3 regions of the Exiguobacterium sp. s7 genome follow, and region 3 is predicted to be linked to each of the others. Evidence: predicted binding sites of a transcription regulator. Region 3 holds the regulator's gene; each other region holds the start of a gene.
The links. Region 3 encodes Rex, which represses fermentation and respiration genes when NADH is low (regulators of the CRP and FNR family bind a similar motif). Its sites were predicted from a motif close to TTGTGAAATATTTCACAA; they were not measured.
Positions count from the first base shown of each region.

Region 1 (6,896 bases), on a different contig from region 3:
TGAGGCCGAAAGCGAGCGCGACTATCCGGTCATCGGTGACTTCGTCGAGTTCACCGTTCGTGAGCATGGTCAAGGCGTGATTCGGCGTCTCCTTGAGCGGCGCACTGTCCTGTCACGGGCAGCGGCCGGCAACGAGACGCGCGAACAATTGATCTGCGCGAACGTCGATTTTATCTTGATCACGATGGCGTGCGGACATGATTTCAACCTGCGTCGGCTCGAGCGCTATTCGCTCGCCGCGTGGGAAACCGGAGCCACACCGCTCATCATCTTGACGAAATCGGACCAAGTCGACAACGCCGAGGCGCTCGTCGATGAGCTCGCTTTGACGGTTCCGGGGGTCGATGTCTTCCCTGTCAGTTCACTCACAGGCGACGGCGTCGAGGCGTTGCGAGCCGCACTGCCGAGCGAAAGCACGATCGTACTCGTCGGCTCGTCCGGCGTCGGGAAATCGTCACTGACGAACGCGCTCGCCGGTGAGACCGTCGCCGAGACACAAGCCGTACGCGAGAGCGATGAGCGCGGCAAGCACACGACGACGCATCGTGAACTGTTCCGGATTGACGATTTGTTCGTCATCGACACCCCGGGCATGCGTGAGTTCGGACTTTGGGACGGGGCCGATCACCTCGACGACACGTTTCGGGATATCGAGGCACTCGCGGAGACGTGTCGATTCCGGGACTGTTCGCACGGCACCGAACCTGGTTGTGCCGTCCGAGCTGCCATCACATCTGGAACGCTCGATGCGAAACGCTATCAGAGCTTCGTCAAGCTCGAGCGCGAGCTCCGCTACGCGGAAAAACGGCAAGCGGAAGCGGCTCGTCTCGCCGAGAAGAAGAAACGAAAAACGAAAGCGTAATCTACGACAGGAGTCACAGAAAAATTGTGGCTCCTTTTTTGACCTTCCCACCCTAGCACCAAGTCTTATCATCAATCCGATATTTGTGAACAACCGTTCAGAAATAGTTCGCATAAATGCAGGCAAAACCCTCGAAAGAAAGCGGTTTCTCCGCTACAATGGATTCGTATTCGCACAGATGAAAATCGCTAGCACACAGGGAGAGACTTATGAAAACATTGAACGAACGCGCACTTGAGATGCACGCCATGCACCACGGGAAATTGGAAACGACACCGAAAGTCGACGTCGACACGAAAGAAGCACTCAGCCTCGCCTATTCGCCTGGCGTCGCCGAACCGTGCCGTCGCATCGCCGAGGATAAAGAGTTGTCGTATGACTACACGCTCCGCGCCAACACGGTCGCCGTTGTCTCGGACGGGAGCGCCGTGCTCGGTCTCGGCAATATCGGTCCAGAAGCCGCACTACCGGTCATGGAAGGAAAAGCCGTCTTGTTCAAAAGCTTTGCCGGGGTCGATGCGTTCCCCATCTGTCTCGACACGCACAACGTAGATGAGATCGTCCGGACGGTCGAACTGCTCGCACCGACGTTTGGTGCCGTCAACTTAGAAGACATTAAAGCACCCGAGTGTTTTGAAATCGAGGCCCGTTTGAAACAATCGCTCCCAATTCCCGTCTTCCATGACGACCAACACGGGACGGCCATCGTTGTGCTAGCAGGTCTCGTCAACGCACTGCGACTCGTCGACAAGACGATGCCTGAACTTCGGGTCGTCATGAACGGTGCCGGGGCTGCCGGCATCGCCATCGCGAAACTGTTGAAGCGTTTCGGCGTCGAAGACCTCGTCATCTGTGACACGAAAGGCGCAATTTACGAAGGACGCGTCGAAGGGATGAACCCGTTCAAAGATCAAATCGCCAAAGCGACAAACCGGAAGCAACATGAAGGGACGCTCGCCGATGTGCTTCAAGGTGCCGACGTCTTCATCGGCGTCTCGGCGGCCGGTGCCGTCAGCGAAGAGATGGTTCGTTCGATGGCTGTCGACCCGGTCATCTTCGCACTCGCGAACCCGATTCCGGAGATCATGCCGGACCTCGCGACAAAAGCCGGGGCGCGTGTCGTCGCGACCGGTCGTTCCGACTTCGCCAACCAAGTGAACAACGTCCTCGCCTTCCCTGGTATTTTCCGCGGGGCGCTTGACGTTCGCGCCACCGAGATCAACGAAGAGATGAAAGAAGCGGCCGTCCACGCGATTGCCGACTTGTTGACCGAGGAAGATCTCATAAACGGGGTCGTCATCCCGAGCCCGTTCGATGAGCGGATCGCACCCGCCGTCGCAGTCGCAGTCGCCAAAGCCGCCGTTGAGACCGACGTCGCCAAGCGTCCACTCGATGAGGCCGCCATCCGTCAGCACGTCAGTCAAAAACATTTGTAATCCAAAAACTGCGCAGACCGTCACGGTCTGCGCAGTTTTTTAAACGGTTCCTTGTAAGATCCCTTCCGCCCATTCGACTTCTTCCGTCGTCGGGGGTTTGATTCCTTTGAGCGGATAGTCGAGACCGAGTGCCTCCCATTTATAGACACCCATCTCATGGTACGGCAAAATTTCGACTTTCTCGACGTGGTCGAGCTTTTGAATGAACGCGGCCGTGCGGCGGAGCGCTCCTTCATCAAGTGTCCATTCTGGGACGAGGACGTGGCGAATCCACATTTTCGTTCCGCGCTCGGATAAATGTTCAGCAAGCGCGAGCGTGTTGACGTTGCTCCGTCCCGTCAGTTTCTTACACATGTCATCGTCGATATGTTTGATATCGAGTAAGACGAGATCCGTATGATCTAAGATGGCGTCCAAGTTAGGGGGACGAAGTGCACCCGACGTGTCGAGTGTCGTGTGGAGCCCGTGTTTCTTCGCTTCACGCAACAGCGCTTCTAAAAACTCTGGCTGCGCGAGCGGGTCGCCCCCTGAAATCGTGATACCGCCTTTTGATGCTTCCATGAACGGACGATAGCTGAGCGCTTCTTGAATGACGTCCTCGGCCGAACGATGGTTATTCTTTTTGAAATCCCACGTGTCAGCGTTGTGGCAATACAAGCAACGAAGCGCACAACCTTGTAAAAAGACGATAAAACGAATTCCCGGGCCGTCAACGGTTCCAAACGATTCGACCGAGTGTACATATCCCATTGTCATCGAAATGACCTCCTAACGAATGAGCGGCCTTCAGAAGAAGGCCGCCAAGCCTTGATTACTTACAATGAACCGTGGAACGTCCGGTTGATGACGTCGATTTGTTGTTCGCGCGTCAACTTGATGAAGTTGACCGCATAGCCAGAGACGCGGATGGTGAGCTGTGGATATTCTTCCGGATGCTCCATCGCATCGAGTAACGTTTCACGGTTGAAGACGTTGACGTTCAAGTGATGTCCTTTATGCTCGCCGCCCATATAGCCGTCAAGAAGTGCCGCTAAGTTGAGTTCACGAGCTACTTCTTCTTTGCCTAGTGCTTTCGGTACGATCGAGAACGTGTATGAGATTCCGTCTTGCGCATGCTCGAACGGAAGTTTCGCAACTGATGAGAGCGATGCGGCAGCACCTTTCGTATCGCGGCCATGCATCGGGTTCGCACCTGGGGCGAACGGTTCGCCGGCACGGCGTCCGTCCGGTGTGTTCCCTGTTTTCTTGCCGTAGACGACGTTTGATGTGATCGTCAAGACTGATTGCGTATGGAGCGCGTCGCGGTATGTTTTATGCTTACGCACTTTTTCCATGAACGACTCAACGAGTTCGACGGCGATTGAATCGACACGGTCATCGTTGTTTCCGAATTTAGGGAAGTCGCCTTCTGTCTCGAAGTCGACAGCAATACCTTGCTCGTTTCGAACCGGTTTCACGGTCGCATATTTGATGGCTGACAGACTATCTGCTGTGACCGAGAGACCGGCGATTCCGCATGCCATCGTCCGTAGGATTTCTGGGTCATGAAGTGCCATCTCGATCCGTTCATACGCATATTTATCGTGCATGAAGTGGATGACGTTGAGCGTGTTGACGTAGAGCTCGGCGAGCCAATCGAGCGTCCGGTCGAAGTCGGCATACACTTTGTCGTACGTGAGCACGTCTTCGGTGTTCATCTCCCAAACCGGTGCGATTTGGTCGCCGCTCTTCTCATCGCGGCCTCCGTTCATGCTGTAAAGGAGTGCTTTTGCCATGTTGGCGCGGGCACCGAAGAACTGCATCTGTTTCCCGATCTTCATCGGTGACACACAGCAGGCGATGCCGTAGTCGTCGCCAAACTCTGGAAGCATGAGGTCATCGTTCTCATATTGGATCGCAGACGTCTCAATCGACATCTTCGCGCAATATTGTTTAAATCCTTCTGGCAATTTCGTCGACCAAAGCACCGTCAAGTTCGGTTCTGGTGCTGGCCCGAGGTTTGAGAGTGAATGCAAGAAGCGGAATGAGCTCTTCGTCACGTTCGAGCGACCATCCTCACTCATCCCACCGATTGACTCGGTCACCCACGTTGGGTCACCCGAGAACAATTCGTTGTAGTCAGGCGTGCGCAAGAATTTGACGATCCGGAGCTTCATGATGAAGTGGTCGACGATTTCTTGAACGTCTGACTCGGTCAAACGACCTGCTTCGATATCACGTTCTGCGTAAACATCGAGGAATGTCGAGACACGTCCAAGTGACATCGCGGCGCCGTTCTGTTCTTTGACGGCTGCGAGATATGCAAGGTATACCCATTGGTACGCCTCTTGTGTATTTTCCGCCGGACGGCCGAGGTCAAACCCGTACGCCGCACCGAGTTGTTTCAACTCTTGGAGGGCCCGGAGCTGCTCAGACATTTCTTCCCGTGTCCGAATATCTGACTCTGATAAGAAACCGCCACGGTTCGCCAAGTCTTTTTTTCGTTCTGCAATCAAGAAGTCTAACCCGTACAAGGCAACACGACGGTAGTCGCCGATGATCCGTCCCCGGCCGTAAGCGTCAGGAAGACCTGTGATGATCCCTGACTTCCGCGCCGCCCGCATCTCAGGTGTGTACGCATCGAAGACACCTTGGTTATGCGTTTTGCGAATTTCCGAATAAATCTTTGTGATTTCAGGGTTCGGCTCGAAACCGTATGACTCAAGGGCAGCGTCGACCATCCGGATCCCGCCGTTTGGATGAATCGAACGTTTGAACGGCTCGTCCGTTTGAACGCCGACCACTTTCTCGAGCTCTTTGTTTAAGTATCCCGGTCCGTGCGAGACGATTGTCGACGGATTGTTTTGATCGACCGCCCAAACACCACCGCGTTCCCGCTCTTCTTTCGTCAATTCCATCACTTGTGCCCAAAGACGATTCGTCGCATCGGTCGGTCCGACGAGGAAACGATCGTCCCCTGTGTATTCGTGTCGGTTCAAACGGATAAACTCACCGACGTTCACTTCGTTCGTCCACTGCCCAGGTACAAATCCTGACCAGGCTGATTTAATTTCGGTTGCCATTGTGGGTCACTCCTCATAGTTGAGATAACTGCGTGCTTTCTATAAGTTGAGTGTACGTGAAAACGTGAACATTTTGTTTTACATTCTTGTGAAAGTTGTAACAATCTCATGAACGTTGGCATAAAGCCGTTTTTGTAAGCGCTTTAAATACTGTTATAATGCAAAAACCCTTCCTTCTGAAACAGATAAGTCTTGTTACCGCAGGATTCAACTCATTTCTGTATCATTTCAGATGGGATGTGACGATTTATACAGTTTTCGTAGTGATGTACCTCACACCTCGGGGATAGAACTTGAATTTTTGCCTTATATCGGACACAATGAAGGCAGAACATTGTAGAAGAGGAAGGGGTTCTTCCCATGACGTACGAATTATTGACAGCCGCTCACGATTTAAAGACCGGTGACCGCATCTCTCTTAAAGTAGAGGAAAACGGTGAACAACGTGACGGATTCATCACAGAATTTGAAGACGCAGGTTTTTGGATTCGGTTTGACGACGACATCGAAAACGAGGATTTCATCGACTACCGCGATAACTTGCTCGTTGCTCTCATCTCGCGCCCGATTGACGTGGCAGCGACGTATCCAGAGCTCGCTTCATACGAACGGTTGACGAAAGAATTGCAGTATCGTGTGTATCAAGGCTTCACCGTCGAAGGCGTCGAGGCGTCGGCTGACCAAATCGATGTGCACATCAAACTCATCGAGGACGGACAGACGTTCACACAGACACTCCGTTCTTCATTCGACCAAGATACTGAACATGTTCGCTATATCTAAGACAGGGAGCGCTTATGCTTCCTTTGTTTTTGCCCCACGATAAGGAGAATTGATATGAACTTTACAAAACCATTTATTAACGAAGCCTGGGATCGCCTTGGCTTTACTGAACCAATGCCGGTCCAAGCCGAAGCCTTCCCGCTTCTTCTTGACGGAAAAGACGTCACGATCGAAGCGCCGACAGGTACCGGGAAGACGCTTGCTTACTTATTACCCGCCATCGAAAAAATTGACGCGTCGAACGACCGCATCCAAGTCGTCATCGTCGCGCCGACGCGTGAACTCGTCATGCAGATTCAAACGGTCGCGCAACGCTTCACCGAGAAAGGTGACGTCCGCATCGCTTCGTTCATCGGTGGTGTCGAGTTGAAACGTCAAATCGACCGGTTGAAGAAAAAACCACATTTGATCGTCGGGACACCGGGCCGACTCGTCGAACTCATTGAGAAGAAAAAGTTGAAACTTCACGAGACGCATACGATCGTCCTCGACGAAGCCGATCAAATCATCGATAGCGGTTTGACAGAATCTGCCGAACGGATCATCAAACATACGGCGCATGAACATCAAATCGCCCTCGTCTCGGCGACACTCACAGACACGCTTCAAGCTTGGGCTGCCCCATTCTTGAACGAACCGGCCCACGTGAAAATCGAGCGGGCGGTAAGCGCACAAGTCACCTATGGCTACATGTTGACGACGCGTCGGTATAAACCAGAGTTGCTCCGCCGCCTGTCTCACGTCGACAACGTC
Region 1 is NZ_JACSLO010000008.1:55,473-62,368, reverse strand. It holds gene rsgA (ribosome small subunit-dependent GTPase A) at 1-862, shown strand, start outside; gene KNP79_RS11005 (NAD(P)-dependent malic enzyme) at 1,072-2,298, shown strand; gene pflA (pyruvate formate-lyase-activating protein) at 2,338-3,054, opposite strand; gene pflB (formate C-acetyltransferase) at 3,114-5,360, opposite strand; gene KNP79_RS10990 (hypothetical protein) at 5,721-6,143, shown strand; gene KNP79_RS10985 (DEAD/DEAH box helicase) at 6,198-6,896, shown strand, end outside.
Region 1: pflB (formate C-acetyltransferase) is a predicted target of Rex. The motif match lies at 5,447-5,464, and genes of this name have one in related genera.

Region 2 (6,896 bases), on a different contig from region 3:
CCCGTTGTTGCAGTTCACGCTGACGCAAAGGGCCGACGTGATGCAAGTTGCTTAAAATATCGAAGCGGGTCGAGCTGAGCCCGTCCATTTCCGTATCGAACAGTTGGGCCAGTTCTTTTTGTACGGTGATGACGTGGTAGAGAATCTCATCGCTGAGCGAACAAGCGTCGCGCATCGGATATCCTCCTTCAAAAACTAATTGATGAATCAATCATTGATAGGTCACACAATGTATACTAATCGGTTTTGAAATAGATCGCAAATAAAAAGTTTCAAAAAAACTGTTGTCAAACTGTTATATAATAGTCTATATTAAAGTCAACTGATATATAACAATTGAATGAGAGGATGTGACGGCTTGGAACATTACAAACAAGTAGGTACTTATCACGTACATGAAACGTTGCTCGATTTCATCTCGGCTCGTATATTGCCTGAAGAAGAGGCACACCAACAATTTTGGGCTGGGGTCGGGCGCCTACTCGATGAGTTCATTCCTCGCAATGAGGCAATGCTTCACGAACGTGAGTCATATGAGCGACTATTACAGGGGTGGTACAGCGAGCATAAGCAAGCGTTTGACATGGAAGACTACGAGCGTTTCCTTCGGTCCATCGATTACATCGAAGCAGCCGTCCCCGATTTCAACATCGACGTTACGGGTGTCGACTCAGAAATTACAAGGCAAGCCGGACCGCAGCTTGTCGTTCCGCTCGACAATGCACGCTATGCATTGAACGCGGCGAACGCTCGCTGGGGAAGCCTCTATGACGCCTTGTACGGAACGGACGTCATCGACGAAGAGGACGGGAAAACGAAGTCGAGCGGCTATAATCCAGTTCGCGGTGAAGCGGTCATCGCCTATGCCAAACAATTTCTCGACGATACATTTCCGCTCCGGGAGGGCTCGCACGAAGAAGCGAACGGCTATCTCGTGTCAGAGGGCAGGCCATACGCCATCATCGAAGGGAACCGCATCGCGTTTCAAGACGATTGTCTCGTCGGCTATGTCGGGGAAACGAGTGATCCGAATAAGCTCTTGCTCGTCCATAACGGGATTCACGCCGAGTTGAAGTTTGACCGGGACCACCCAATCGGACGGGTCGATCGAGCAGGGCTCATTGATATCGAACTCGAGTCCGCCTTGTCTGCCATCGTCGACTGTGAAGACTCGGTTGCCGCTGTTCGGGCGGAAGACAAGGTCCACCTTTACGCGAACTGGCTAGGCCTGATGGACGGAACGCTCGAAGCAACGTTCACGAAAGGAGGTCGGCCGCTCACTCGGAAGTTGAACCCTGACCGGAAGTATGTCGGGAAAGACGGGCGTGAAGTCACGCTTCCGGGCCGATCGCTCCTCTTTATTCGAAACGTCGGGCACTTGATGACGACAGACTTGATGCTCGACGCGGAAGGACGTGAAGTACCGGAAGGGATTTTGGACGGGATTTTCACTGCGCTCATCGCGAGCCGCCACCTTGATACCAGACGAAATTCCCGCGAACGCTCCATCTATATCGTCAAACCGAAGATGCATGGCTCGAAAGAAGTCGCGTTCACGAACGACTTGTTCGATGCGATTGAAGATGTACTCGAGTTACCGCGTCACACGCTCAAAGTCGGCGTGATGGACGAGGAGCGACGCACGTCGCTTAATTTGAAGAACTGTATCGAGCAAGTGAAGGAACGCATCGTCTTCATCAATACCGGATTCCTCGACCGGACGGGCGATGAGATTCACTCCTCGCTCACGCTCGGACCGATGCGCAAGAAAGGCGAGATGAAGACATCGGAGTGGCTCGATGCTTATGAACGTCTGAATGTCCAGATCGGGCTTGACGCAGGATTCCATCAACACGGGCAAATCGGGAAAGGGATGTGGGCGATGCCCGATCGGATGCGCGATATGATGCGTGAAAAAAGCAATCATGTCCGGTCCGGGGCGACGACGGCTTGGGTGCCGTCCCCGACGGCGGCCACGCTTCATGCGCTGCATTACCATCAAGTCGATGCGTTTGACGTTCAGCGTGAGTTGGCGAATCGTTCGTTTGATCCAGCAACTGAGCGAGGGCGTCTGCTCGAGGTACCACTCGCCACGCGTCTCTATACAGATGAGGAAGTGAACGAGGAACTCGAGAACAACCTGCAAGGGTTGCTCGGTTACGTCGTCCGTTGGGTCGAGCAAGGTGTCGGTTGCTCCAAAGTGCCAGATATTCATCATGTCGGGTTGATGGAAGACCGAGCAACGCTTCGTATTTCGAGTCAACATGTCGCCAACTGGCTATACTATGGAATCTGTAGCCGTGAACAAGTCGAAGCGACGCTTTACCGGATGGCCGAGGTCGTCGACGCGCAAAACGCGGAAGATCCGCACTATCGTCCGATGACGCCAGATGTAGACTGCTCCATCGCCTATCAAGCGGCGAAAGAGTTAGTGTTCGAAGGCGATGCATCACCAAATGGATATACGGAACCGATCCTGCACCGGCGCCGCCGACAGTTTTTACAACAAGTGACATTAGAACCGAATTTAAAAGGAGGAGCATCATCATGACAACGAAAAAAATCGAAAGCGAACAGTTGATTGAACGTTGGGTCGTCCGTCGGATCGTCTCGGGGGAATCGACAGCGGCGCTCGCTAACACGGCGTTCGTCTATGGGAACGATTTGATGCGCCTCGTGCTCGACCGGGCCGACGGGTCGCTCCAAATCATGAGAGAGCCGGTCGAAGAGGTCGTCATATTCCGTAAACCAGAAGATCGTGACGAAGAAAACGTCTGTCGTTGCTGCGGGATGGAGCACTCGTCATTCAAAGCGGCGCTCGAATGCTGTGCATACTTGGATTAAGCTTGCATTATCTGTTATATAACAAACGATAAATATATAAATTAATATAATACAGGAGGAATGGATATGAATGAACAACAAATGCAACTAGAGGATATGTTACAGTCGGAACGGTTTAACGGGGTCGAACGTCCATATGGGGTCGAAGACGTGATGAGGCTTCGGGGGTCTGTCCTAATCGAGCATACGCTCGCGACAAAAGGAGCGGAACGGTTATGGGAGTTACTCCACGAACGAGACTACGTCCACGCGCTCGGCGCGTTGACGGGGAACCAGGCCATCCAGCAAGTGAAGGCGGGTCTCGAAGCCATCTATTTGAGCGGATGGCAAGTCGCCGCCGATGCGAACTTGTCGGGGCACATGTACCCGGACCAAAGCCTATACCCGGCTAACTCGGTGCCGAGCGTCGTCAAACGGATTAACCAGGCGCTTCAACGGGCCGATCAAATTCAAACGGCGGAAGGGAAAGGCGATACGCATTGGTTCGCCCCGATCGTCGCTGACATGGAAGCCGGTTTCGGCGGTGTGCTCAACGTGTTCGAGTTGACGAAGGCGATGATTGAGGCGGGTGCAGCCGGCGTCCACTTGGAGGATCAACTCTCTTCAGAGAAGAAGTGCGGTCACCTCGGCGGCAAAGTGTTGCTGCCGACACAGACGGCCGTGAAAAACTTGATTGCCGCACGTCTCGCGGCAGACGTCATGGGTGTTTCGACGATTATCGTCGCCCGGACCGACGCCCACGCCGCGAACTTGATTACGAGCGACATCGACCCGATCGATCATCCGTTCATCGTCGGCGACCGGACGCCAGAAGGGTTTTATCGGACCAAGGCAGGAATCGAACAGGCGATCGCACGCGGTCTCGCCTATGCACCGTACGCCGACCTCGTTTGGTGCGAGACGTCCGAGCCTGATTTGGACGAAGCGCGTCAATTCGCGGATGCGATTCATGCGAAGTATCCGGGCAAACTTCTCGCTTACAACTGTTCGCCGTCATTCAATTGGAAGAAGAAGTTGTCGGATGACGAGATCGCAACGTTCCAACAAGAGATTGGTGCGATGGGATACAAGTTCCAATTCGTGACGCTCGCTGGCTTCCACTCGCTCAACTTCGGAATGTTCGAACTCGCACGCGGGTATAAAGACCGCGGGATGGCCGCCTACTCGGAACTGCAACAGGCCGAATTCAGTGCAGAACAGCACGGTTATACGGCGACACGTCACCAACGTGAGGTCGGGACCGGGTATTTCGATGAGGTGTCTCTCGTCATCTCGGGAGGCCAGTCGTCAACGACGGCGCTCGCCGGATCGACCGAGGCAGAACAATTTGAAGCGCCGTCCCATTAAGCGTCGCCCCTCCACAAGAGGGGCTTTTTTTGTGTCCAAATTCAGAACGCGTGCATCCTGTTCACTTAAATGTGACGTATTTCACATTTTTGTCGTCAAACTCTTGCTACGCTGAACATGTCAAAATGAATATGGAGGTTATGACAGATGACACAGACATTCACGGGCGATACGCACGTATCTGAAATCGTCAAACAATGCCCGCAAGCGGCAGACATTTTCAAACGGAACCGAATCGATTTTTGTTGTGGCGGCAACCGGCCACTCGCTGAAGCGACTGACAAATCGAAACGGTCGACGGAAGACATTTTAGAAGAAGTCAATGCGCTCTATCAACGCAAGCAAGAGATGAACGAGAAGAGCATCGATTGGGATGCTGCTTCTTCATCGGAATTGATTGAGCACATCATTTATAAGCATCACCAGTTTTTGACGGACGAATTGCCACAGCTCACACCATATGTGACAAAAGTGTTCCGGGTTCACGGACAAAACCATCCGCACCTCGGACGCATTCATCAACTGTTCAATCAATTGAAAGTGGAACTTGAACAACATATCGTCAAAGAAGAGACAGAAGACTTCCCGACGTTGCTTCGTCACGAGACGGCACCGACAGCTGAAACGAGACGGGAGCTTGATGACATCTTGGCCTCGCTCGAGTCAGAACACGCGGCAGCCGGTGACATTTTAAAAGAGTTGCGTCAAATCACGAACGACTATACGCCGCCTGAAGGAGCGTGTGGGACGTATCGTCTTGTCTATCAACGGTTAGAAGCGCTCGAATCGGATACATTTGAACACATTCATCTCGAAAACAACATTTTATTCCCGCGGGCGCGCACGTTCGCTTAAGCAGTGGCACACCTCTACTTACGTGGGGGTGTCTTTTTGTGACGTTTGATACAGATGGGAGGCAAATCAAGCGCTACGATAAAGGGGAGGCAAAGGAGTGATTAATCATGAAACGGGTGAGTGGAGTCATCGTAGGGGTGACGGTCGCCTTATTACTAAGTCAAGTCTGGTCGAGTTCAGATTCGGAGGACACCACCGTGACCATTTTGGCGGCGGCAAGCTTAGGACCGGCTTTAGAAGCGGTAGAGCGACAACTTGAAGCGGAATTCGATGGGATCGACGTTCGGGTCGTGACGAACGGGAGCGGCGCCTTGCGAGCACAAATCGATCACGGGTCTCCGGCAGATATCTTTTTAGCCGCGAGCGTTGATGATGTCGACCGATTACAAATCCCGATTCTAGAGCGGGATGCGTTTTTGCATAACGAGCTGTGGCTCGTGACACCGAAAGGGAATCCGTGCGCGGAGACGTGGGACGACTTAAACGCATGTGCTCGGATCGTCATCGGTGACCCGGTCAATGTCCCGGCCGGTCGCTACGCGAAAGCGGCGCTAGAAGTGGAAGGCGTGTGGGAAGAAGTGGAACCACGAATCATGTTCGCCCAGAATGTGAGACAAGTGTTGACGCTCATCGAACAAGGCGACGCCAATGCGGGATTTGTCTATAAGACGGAACTGACGACGGACGTCGAGTCGCTTCAGGCGGTCCCGTTTGAAGCGACGGGTACGATCGCGTATCCGGCGGTCCGATTGACGCACAACCCATACGTGCGCGATGTTTACGCGCGTTTGTTTGACGATGATATCCAAGCTCACTTTTTAGCGAAAGGATTTTCTAAATGACGCAATCTCCACTTCAACTCACATTCGAAGTCGGGATGATGGCGACGGTGAGCGCCTTCATCCTCGCCTTCGGAGCGGCCTATTTCATGCATCACCGTCAATTCAAAGGAAAGCGGCTGTTGGAGACGGTGTTTTTACTGCCGCTCATCTTGCCGCCGACAGTCATCGGACTATACGCCTTGATTGTCCTCGGGAACAACGGGATCGGCGGATTGTTACCGATTACTATCTTGTTCACCAAACAGGCGAACGTCATCGCGTCCGCCTTGGCCGCGTTCCCACTCATCTACCAAACGATTCGTCTCGGTCTCAAACAACTCGATGCGGAATGGTATGAGGCCGGACGCGTGCTCGGCGGGTCAGAGCGTCAACTGTTCACCTACGTGACGATTCCGCTGCTGTTACCTGCGTTGACGAGCGGCTTTGTCCTCGGCTTCGCCCGATCAATCGGCGAGTTTGGGATTACGATGATGATTGCCGGAAATATCCCGGGCGAGACGATGACGCTCGCCACAGCGATTTATATGGCGACAATCAACGGAGATATGACCCAGGCACTCGTCTGGAGCGGATGGTTGGTTGGTTTGGCGTTTTTAGTCCTCTGGCTGAGTGAACGTTATGGCAAGCGTTCATATTAGTCGATCACGTCGATTTTTTTCACATAAGACCGGTTCGGAGTATTTAAGATACTCGGACCGGTCTTTTTCCAAATGTGGACGTGGTCTCCGACAGTGATTTGCTCGAACGTGGCTTTCACTTGAAACTTGAACCAGCTTACGTCTTCCGGTTCACTTTGTGCGAACAAGGTGTCAGGAGAGAGCGTGGCCTCTTCTGCGGTAATTCCGCTGATGACGAGTGCGGTGCGGTCAGATTCATTTATTTCAATCACATACCCCTCGACATCTGGTTCGGTCGTCGCTCGATTGGCGAAGACGAAACCGATGGAAAAGACGACGAGCATGGCCGCGATGGTGAGGAATAACATGATTTTAAGCGATGATTTCATAA
Region 2 is NZ_JACSLO010000003.1:95,064-101,959, forward strand. It holds gene KNP79_RS05520 (MarR family winged helix-turn-helix transcriptional regulator) at 1-175, opposite strand, end outside; gene KNP79_RS05525 (malate synthase G) at 359-2,551, shown strand; gene KNP79_RS05530 (hypothetical protein) at 2,548-2,844, shown strand; gene aceA (isocitrate lyase) at 2,911-4,191, shown strand; gene ric (iron-sulfur cluster repair di-iron protein) at 4,339-5,046, shown strand; gene modA (molybdate ABC transporter substrate-binding protein) at 5,154-5,888, shown strand; gene modB (molybdate ABC transporter permease subunit) at 5,885-6,526, shown strand; gene KNP79_RS05555 (DUF3221 domain-containing protein) at 6,523-6,894, opposite strand.
Region 2: ric (iron-sulfur cluster repair di-iron protein) is a predicted target of Rex. The motif match lies at 4,261-4,278, and genes of this name have one in related genera.

Region 3 (6,896 bases):
TTGTCAACGAGTTTGACGAAGAGCAACTGTTCGCCCAAGTCATCTCGACGCATGAGGCAAAATATGTGACGAACGACGAAGAGGCGCTCACATTCTACAAAGTGTTCGTCCGTGACGTCGATACGAACGAGTACGTGTTCTTCATCACGGAAGACGGCATCAAGCTCGACTTCCACACGCGCGGTTTCCAACCGCTGCGTTATTTCTAAACGTAAAACAGGGAAGCTGACCTCCACAATGGAGAGCGGCTTCCCTGTTTTTATACTTCTGGATGATGTTTCTTTTGTTTATACCACATATTCACTCGGCTCACGACATAGACGATCAAGGCGAGCACCCACATGAGGAGCGTCGACTGATAGAAGTGGCCCCATACCGAGCCGGGCGTGTAAAAGCTGTGCACGGTCACATCGACCGGCCAGACGACGAGGCGGATAAAGAGCGTGCTCATGAGCAGACCGCTCAACAAGCTGATGACAATCCCGCTCCACGTCTGGATGATGAAGCCGATGACGACCGGCAGGAAATAAAACAGGAACGACGGGACGACGGTCGGTTCCCCACGAATCAGTTCGGATACGTACTCCGTCCCGGTCGGCACGATGTAGGCGAGACCAGTCAGGAAGGCGTGCATCCACTCGATTCGCATCGCACGGGATCGCATCATGAATGGAGCTCCTCCCATTCTGCATACAGTGCCGTGATCGATTCTTTCGTCGCATCGGACTCGGTCGACAGTTCCTGTGCCCGGGCGAAGTCGTTGAAGACGTCCGGTTCACACAACAGTTGCTCGATCTCTTCGAGACGGGCCTCGTGTTGCTCGATGGTGAGCTCAATCTCCTCGATCCGTTGTTTCATCCGGCGTTCCTCGCGTTGCTGCTCCTTGTCGGCGCGCTGTTTCTTGACGATGACTTGTTTCGTCTCTTCGCGGGCGAGTCGGGCCAGTTCTTCAAGTTCTTCTTTCTTCTCGACGTAATACGAGTAATCGCCGAGGTATTCATCGATGCCGTTCGGTGTGATCTCTAAGACGCGCGTCGCGAGCCGGTCGATGAAGTAACGGTCGTGCGATACGAACAAGATTGTGCCCGGGTAGTCGACGAGGGCGTTCTCGAGGATCATCTTCGAGTCGAGGTCCAAGTGGTTCGTCGGCTCATCCAAGATGAGCAAGTTCGGTTGCTCGAGCTTCAGTTTCGCGAGCGTCAAGCGGGCCCGCTCTCCACCCGACAGTTCATGGACACGTTTCATGACGTCGTCACCGCTGAACAGGAACTGACCAAGCAGGCTGCGAACTTCTTGTTCGCGCATGAGCGGCCAGTCGTTCCAAATCTCGTCGATGACGCGGTTGGCATCCGACAAGTTCTGTTGTTCCTGGTCGTAGTAGCCGATCTCGACGCCTGTGCCGTAGCGGATGTCACCAGTGAGCGCCGGCTGTTGTTTCGTCAACACTTTCAAGAGCGTCGATTTACCGACCCCGTTCGGACCGACGAGGGCGACCGATTCGCCGCGTTGCAGTTGGAAGCGGAGATGCTGGGCGATCGGCTCCTCATAACCGATGGCGAGGTCGCTGCCGCTCAACACGTCATTCCCGCTTTGGCGTTTGATTGAGAACGAGAGGACGGCACTGCGCTCGTCACCATCCGGCACGTCCATCCGGTCGATCTTCTCAAGACGTTTGCGGACGCTCTGGGCGCGTTTCGTCGTCGTCGCCCGGGCGATGTTGCGTTGGATGAAGTCCTGCATCTTGGCGATTTCTTCTTGTTGGGATTCGAACTGCTTCTTCTCTTGCTCATAGATCGCGGCCTTCTGTTCGAGATACTTCGTATAGTTGCCGACGAAGCGACGGCTCCGGTGGCGTGACAGCTCATAGACGACCGAGACGACCCGGTCGAGGAAATAGCGGTCGTGGGAGACGATGAGGACAGCGCCTTTATAACCGCTCAAATACTTCTCGAGCCAACCGAGCGTCTCGATGTCCAAGTGGTTCGTCGGCTCATCCAAGATGAGCAGGTCTGGACTTTGAAGGAGCATCTTCGCCAGGGCGAGGCGGGTCCGTTGTCCACCGGAAAGCGTATCGATGCGGCGCTCGAAGTCGTCCGGATAGAAGCGCATCCCGTGAAGGACGGAGCGGATCGTCGCCTCGTATTGATAGCCGCCGCGGTCTTTGAACGTATGCTGTTCTTCATCGTAAGACGACAGCAGGCGCTCATAGGCGGCCGGGTCGTTCAAGATGCGCTCAGATCCCATGTCTTGTTCCATGCGGCGGAGCGTTTTTTCCTGTTCAATTAAGTCGGTGAAGACGGTAAGCATCTCGTTCCAAATCGTCTCGTTCGATTCAAGTCCTGAATCTTGGGCGAGATAGCCGATCGTCACGTCTTTCGGTTTCATGATATCGCCCGAGTCATAGTTGTATTCCCCGGCGATGACTTTGAGCAGTGTCGACTTGCCGGCGCCGTTCCGGCCGACGAGGGCGACGCGTTCGCCTTCTTGGATTTCGAGTTTGACGTTCTCTAAAATCGGCTCAACGCCGAATGATTTCGATAAGTTATTGACTTGCAGTAGGATCAAGTGAAAAAACCCCTTTCTCTCTATTTAGTATACTGTATTTTTTAGTCTTTTCAGGTATATTCGTTGAGTGGTTATGTGAATTCGTTTACAATCAAGGTGTATGAAATTAGATTCGTTTGAAACGCGTCGTAAAAAGGAGGCTCTTTCCGTTGAGTCAAAACGAACCAAAGATTCCGCAAGCGACAGCCAAACGGTTGCCACTATACTATCGGTTTATCCAAAGCCTGCATTCATCAGGAAAACAGCGTGTCTCTTCTGCTGAACTGAGTGAGGCGGTCAAGGTCGATTCGGCCACGATCCGTCGCGATTTCTCGTATTTCGGTGCGCTCGGTAAAAAGGGATATGGCTATAACGTACAGTATCTGTTAGACTTTTTCCGTAAGACACTGAATCAGGACGAGATTACGAACGTCGCCTTGGTCGGGGTTGGTCATCTCGGGACAGCTTTCGTCAACTATAACTTCCTTAAAAACAATAACACACATATCGTCGTCGGGTTCGACGCAGACGAGACAAAAGTCGGCACGACGATGTCCGGTGTCCCGATTCATCACGTCGATGAGATGGAACAGATTATGAAGCAAAACAAGATTGACGTCGCGATTTTGACGGTGCCGTCTGCCTATGCACAGCCTGTCGCGGATGACTTGGTCCGCTTCGGCATCAAAGGCATCTTGAACTTTACACCGGCCAGGCTTACTGTGCCGGATACGGTCCGCGTCCATCATATCGACTTGTCGATCGAACTCCAGTCGCTCATTTACTTTATGCAACACTATCCATCTGCTGAGGGGGTCCATCAATAATGGAATTACTATTATCGTCACTCGTCGTCGGTATTCCAGGCGGAGCAAGTCTGTTTGTCATCGCGATTATCGCGCTCATCATCTTCGGGCCGAAGAAATTGCCTGAGTTCGGCCGTGCCGCCGGACAGACGCTCCGTGAGTTCAAAAATGCCACGAGTGGCATGATGAACGAGCATGACGAGAAAGACAAGAAAGAAATTGAGAAGAAAGAGCAGTAAGCGATGAGCCATCAACCTGATCAAGAACGGGCACTGTCCGACCACTTGACAGAGCTGCGGAGACGACTGATGCTGTCGGCATTTGTCGTCTTTGCCTTCTTTTTGATTGCTTTGCCGAGTGTCAAATATGTGCTCGCCTATCTCCAGGCCGACCTCGTCGAACGAGGCCTTGAATTGAACGCCTTTGGGGTCGCGGACCCGCTCATGATTTACTTGAACTTGGCGCTCGTCATCGGGCTCGTCGCGGCTGGTCCGTTTCTACTGTATCAACTGTGGGCGTTTGTCGCACCTGGTCTGCATCCGAACGAGCGGAAAGCGACGCTCGCCTATATTCCGATCATCTTTATCTTGTTCCTCGTCGGTTTGGCGTTTGCCTACTATTGGTTGTTCCCGCTCGTCCTCGATATCTCGACGGACCTCGGGCAAGACCTTGGTCTGACGCAAATCATCGGGGCGTCGAACTACTTCACGTTCTTGCTGCAACTGACCATCCCATTCGGACTGTTATTCCAGTTACCGGTCGTGACGATGTTCTTGACGCGCATCGGTGTCGTGACGCCGTACTTCCTGTCATCGATCCGGAAGTACGCCTACTTCGCCTTGTTCGTTGTCGCGGCCTTTATCACGCCGCCGGATTTGACGTCGCACCTCATGGTGTCACTGCCGCTCTTCTTCTTGTATGAGATCAGTTTATCGATTTCACGCATCACGTACCGGGGTGTGCTCCGACGTGAGAAAGAGGCGATGGTGAAAGAACAAGTCGATTTGATGAAACAAATGAATGAGAAGTGAACACCATGTCATGCGACGTGGTGTTTTTTTGATTTTAGGGCTATTCAATTTTGAAAAAACAACTTAAAATTAGGAGGGTTAAATCAAAAAAATGGATTATTTTTGAAAGTTATGCATTCATAAACAGAAATGAGGAGAGTAATGAAGAAGTGGTTATGGAGCATGCTCGTGGTGCTCGTCATGATGGTAGCACCGGGAGTAGAAGTCCGAGCAGAGGATTATGCCAAACCGGAAATCATTCCGGCAGGAGAAGTCGTAGGAGATAGTGGATATGTGTGGCGTTCGGGAGATCCGGAGACGCTTATTCACATTCAGACCGGTGAGGAATATACGTTACCGATTCGTGTGTCTGCTGCTTACAATATGTATGCCATCGGAGACGGCCGATTTATGTTAAAAGGGTGGCCGGATTGGGTGATGTGGGATATACGTACGAATGTGGCGACGACATTCCCGATCGAAGCAGGAAGTGAGAATCGACTCGTCTCAACGAATGTAACAACAGGAATGATGTTATGGGCTGATGACGAAAAGTATATCATCACGTCGACGTCAGGTGATATTCTCGGATCGCTCACGAAAGGCAGCGATCCGGTATACAGTCTGCTCGATGATGGGAACGTCCTCGCGTTCGCCGACGGTCAAGTGACGAAGCGGACGGTGACAGGAGAAGTGCTTGAGACAATCAGTTCCTATTCAGGACAGGTGAGGTGGGCCCGTCACATGAAAGAAGCGAATCAATGGTTCGTGATCAAAAGTGATGACTCGGAGCACATGTTTATTTTCGATTTGGCGACGAAACGATGGATTGAGAAAGATGCGCCAAACATAAGTAATCTTACGTGGAAAGACGGCACCTACTACTTCATGACGCGAGAAATGTATACGACATTCTATGTCAGTTATAACGTCAGCACGAATGAGTGGAAAGAGGCACCGATTGATGACGCTGACATTCGACAACACGGTCCGTGGTACGTTTTTGGTATGAAGAAGACGGAAGTGTACACGCCGGAGTCTTTATGGAAAGCGCCATGGCAACTGAATGTCAATGTGCCGAAAACGACGAATCGCTATGAGGTAGGTCGTCCATATGACGTCAACGGAACGGCCACGCTCGTTGATGGTACGGCCTTACCGATTCCAGCGACTGAGCTGACGGCACGTTTAGCCTATCAAGACGACCCGTTCGTTTGGGAGCAAGGGAAACTGACGTTACAGACGAATGAGTCGTATGACATGATTTTTAAGTGGAACGATTTTGAGCGCCGGTTAGACTTATGGGCATCGAACTATGTGCCACTCACACTCGACCCGCCAACCGGTGTCTTAGGTCCGATTAGCGGGAAGACGACACCGAACACGCCGGTGTTTGTCAGTGTGACGAAAAACTTGTATCAATCGAACTCATCGGATTCATTGTTGAACTATCAATCGGCGACGATCCGATCGGATGAGTCGGGACGCTATACGTGGCAACCGGCGCGGTGGTTCACACCTGGATCGCGTGTGACTGTGAAAATCGGTAGTGGGTCAGGTGTTTACGCCGATCCGATTGAACTTCAGACGGTCAAAGAAAGTGACGATACTTCATCAAATGGTATCTCGGTTCTGACGAAAACGGTCACTTCAGGTGTCACATTGAAAACGACGCCGAACGCCGCAGTGGATGTGTTGATTCGCAGTGGGAAATACTACGAAATTTCGAATGAGCAGGCAGATGAAGACGGACTCATTTCGATTAAAGAGTTTAATACGATGCCTGTAGACATCGGAACAAAAGTCTACTTCAAGTTAAAAGAGGCACCCGCTTCAGCGTTCCGGCTCACGACCGTGGAGACAAGAGTGGAACCGCCTGTCTTTTCGTGGACTCGGACACCGTTAATGTATGACAAATCCATCAACATCACATCGAGTACCGATCAGGCCTATCGCATCTATCGAAACGGGACGCATGTGGCGACAACACGCGTCATGCCGTACACGTTCGAGACGCCATTAAAAGAAGGGGAAGTCATTCTCGTCACTCGTTCGAGCGGCGATGCGACGTACGAACTCACGAAGACCGTTCGTGCGTTCACTCCGACGCTCAGTGTGACGGACACGTTGATGACAAAGACACAAGCGACACTCTCAATCAAAAAGACGAGCACGGCGACAGTGCGCTTCTATGTAAATGACAAACTCGTCTCGGCCAAACGCCTATCGACGACACGTTACACCGTCCCCGCCAAACCGGGGGATCGTGTTCGCGTCAAAGCATCGGTCGGCTCGAAATCGCGTGACGTCTCGATTCAGTTGCCGAAAACGTCGCTGTCGACGCTCTCGATTAATGATGAGAAGTCACTCTGGGTCGGGTACGTGATCCCGAATAGCACGGTCACGTTGAAAAAAGGGTCGACGGTGCTCGCCACAGCAAAAGCGAGCAGCACCGGACGTGTGACGCTCCGCTTCACGCGGCAACCGGTCAATGCGACGCTCTCGTTGACGAGCCAAAGCGGGACGTTCCGACATG
Region 3 is NZ_JACSLO010000020.1:7,396-14,291, forward strand. It holds gene KNP79_RS14850 (hypothetical protein) at 1-209, shown strand, start outside; gene KNP79_RS14855 (hypothetical protein) at 260-667, opposite strand; gene KNP79_RS14860 (ABC-F family ATP-binding cassette domain-containing protein) at 664-2,565, opposite strand; gene KNP79_RS14865 (redox-sensing transcriptional repressor Rex) at 2,715-3,371, shown strand; gene KNP79_RS14870 (twin-arginine translocase TatA/TatE family subunit) at 3,371-3,589, shown strand; gene tatC (twin-arginine translocase subunit TatC) at 3,593-4,381, shown strand; gene KNP79_RS14880 (hypothetical protein) at 4,523-6,896, shown strand, end outside.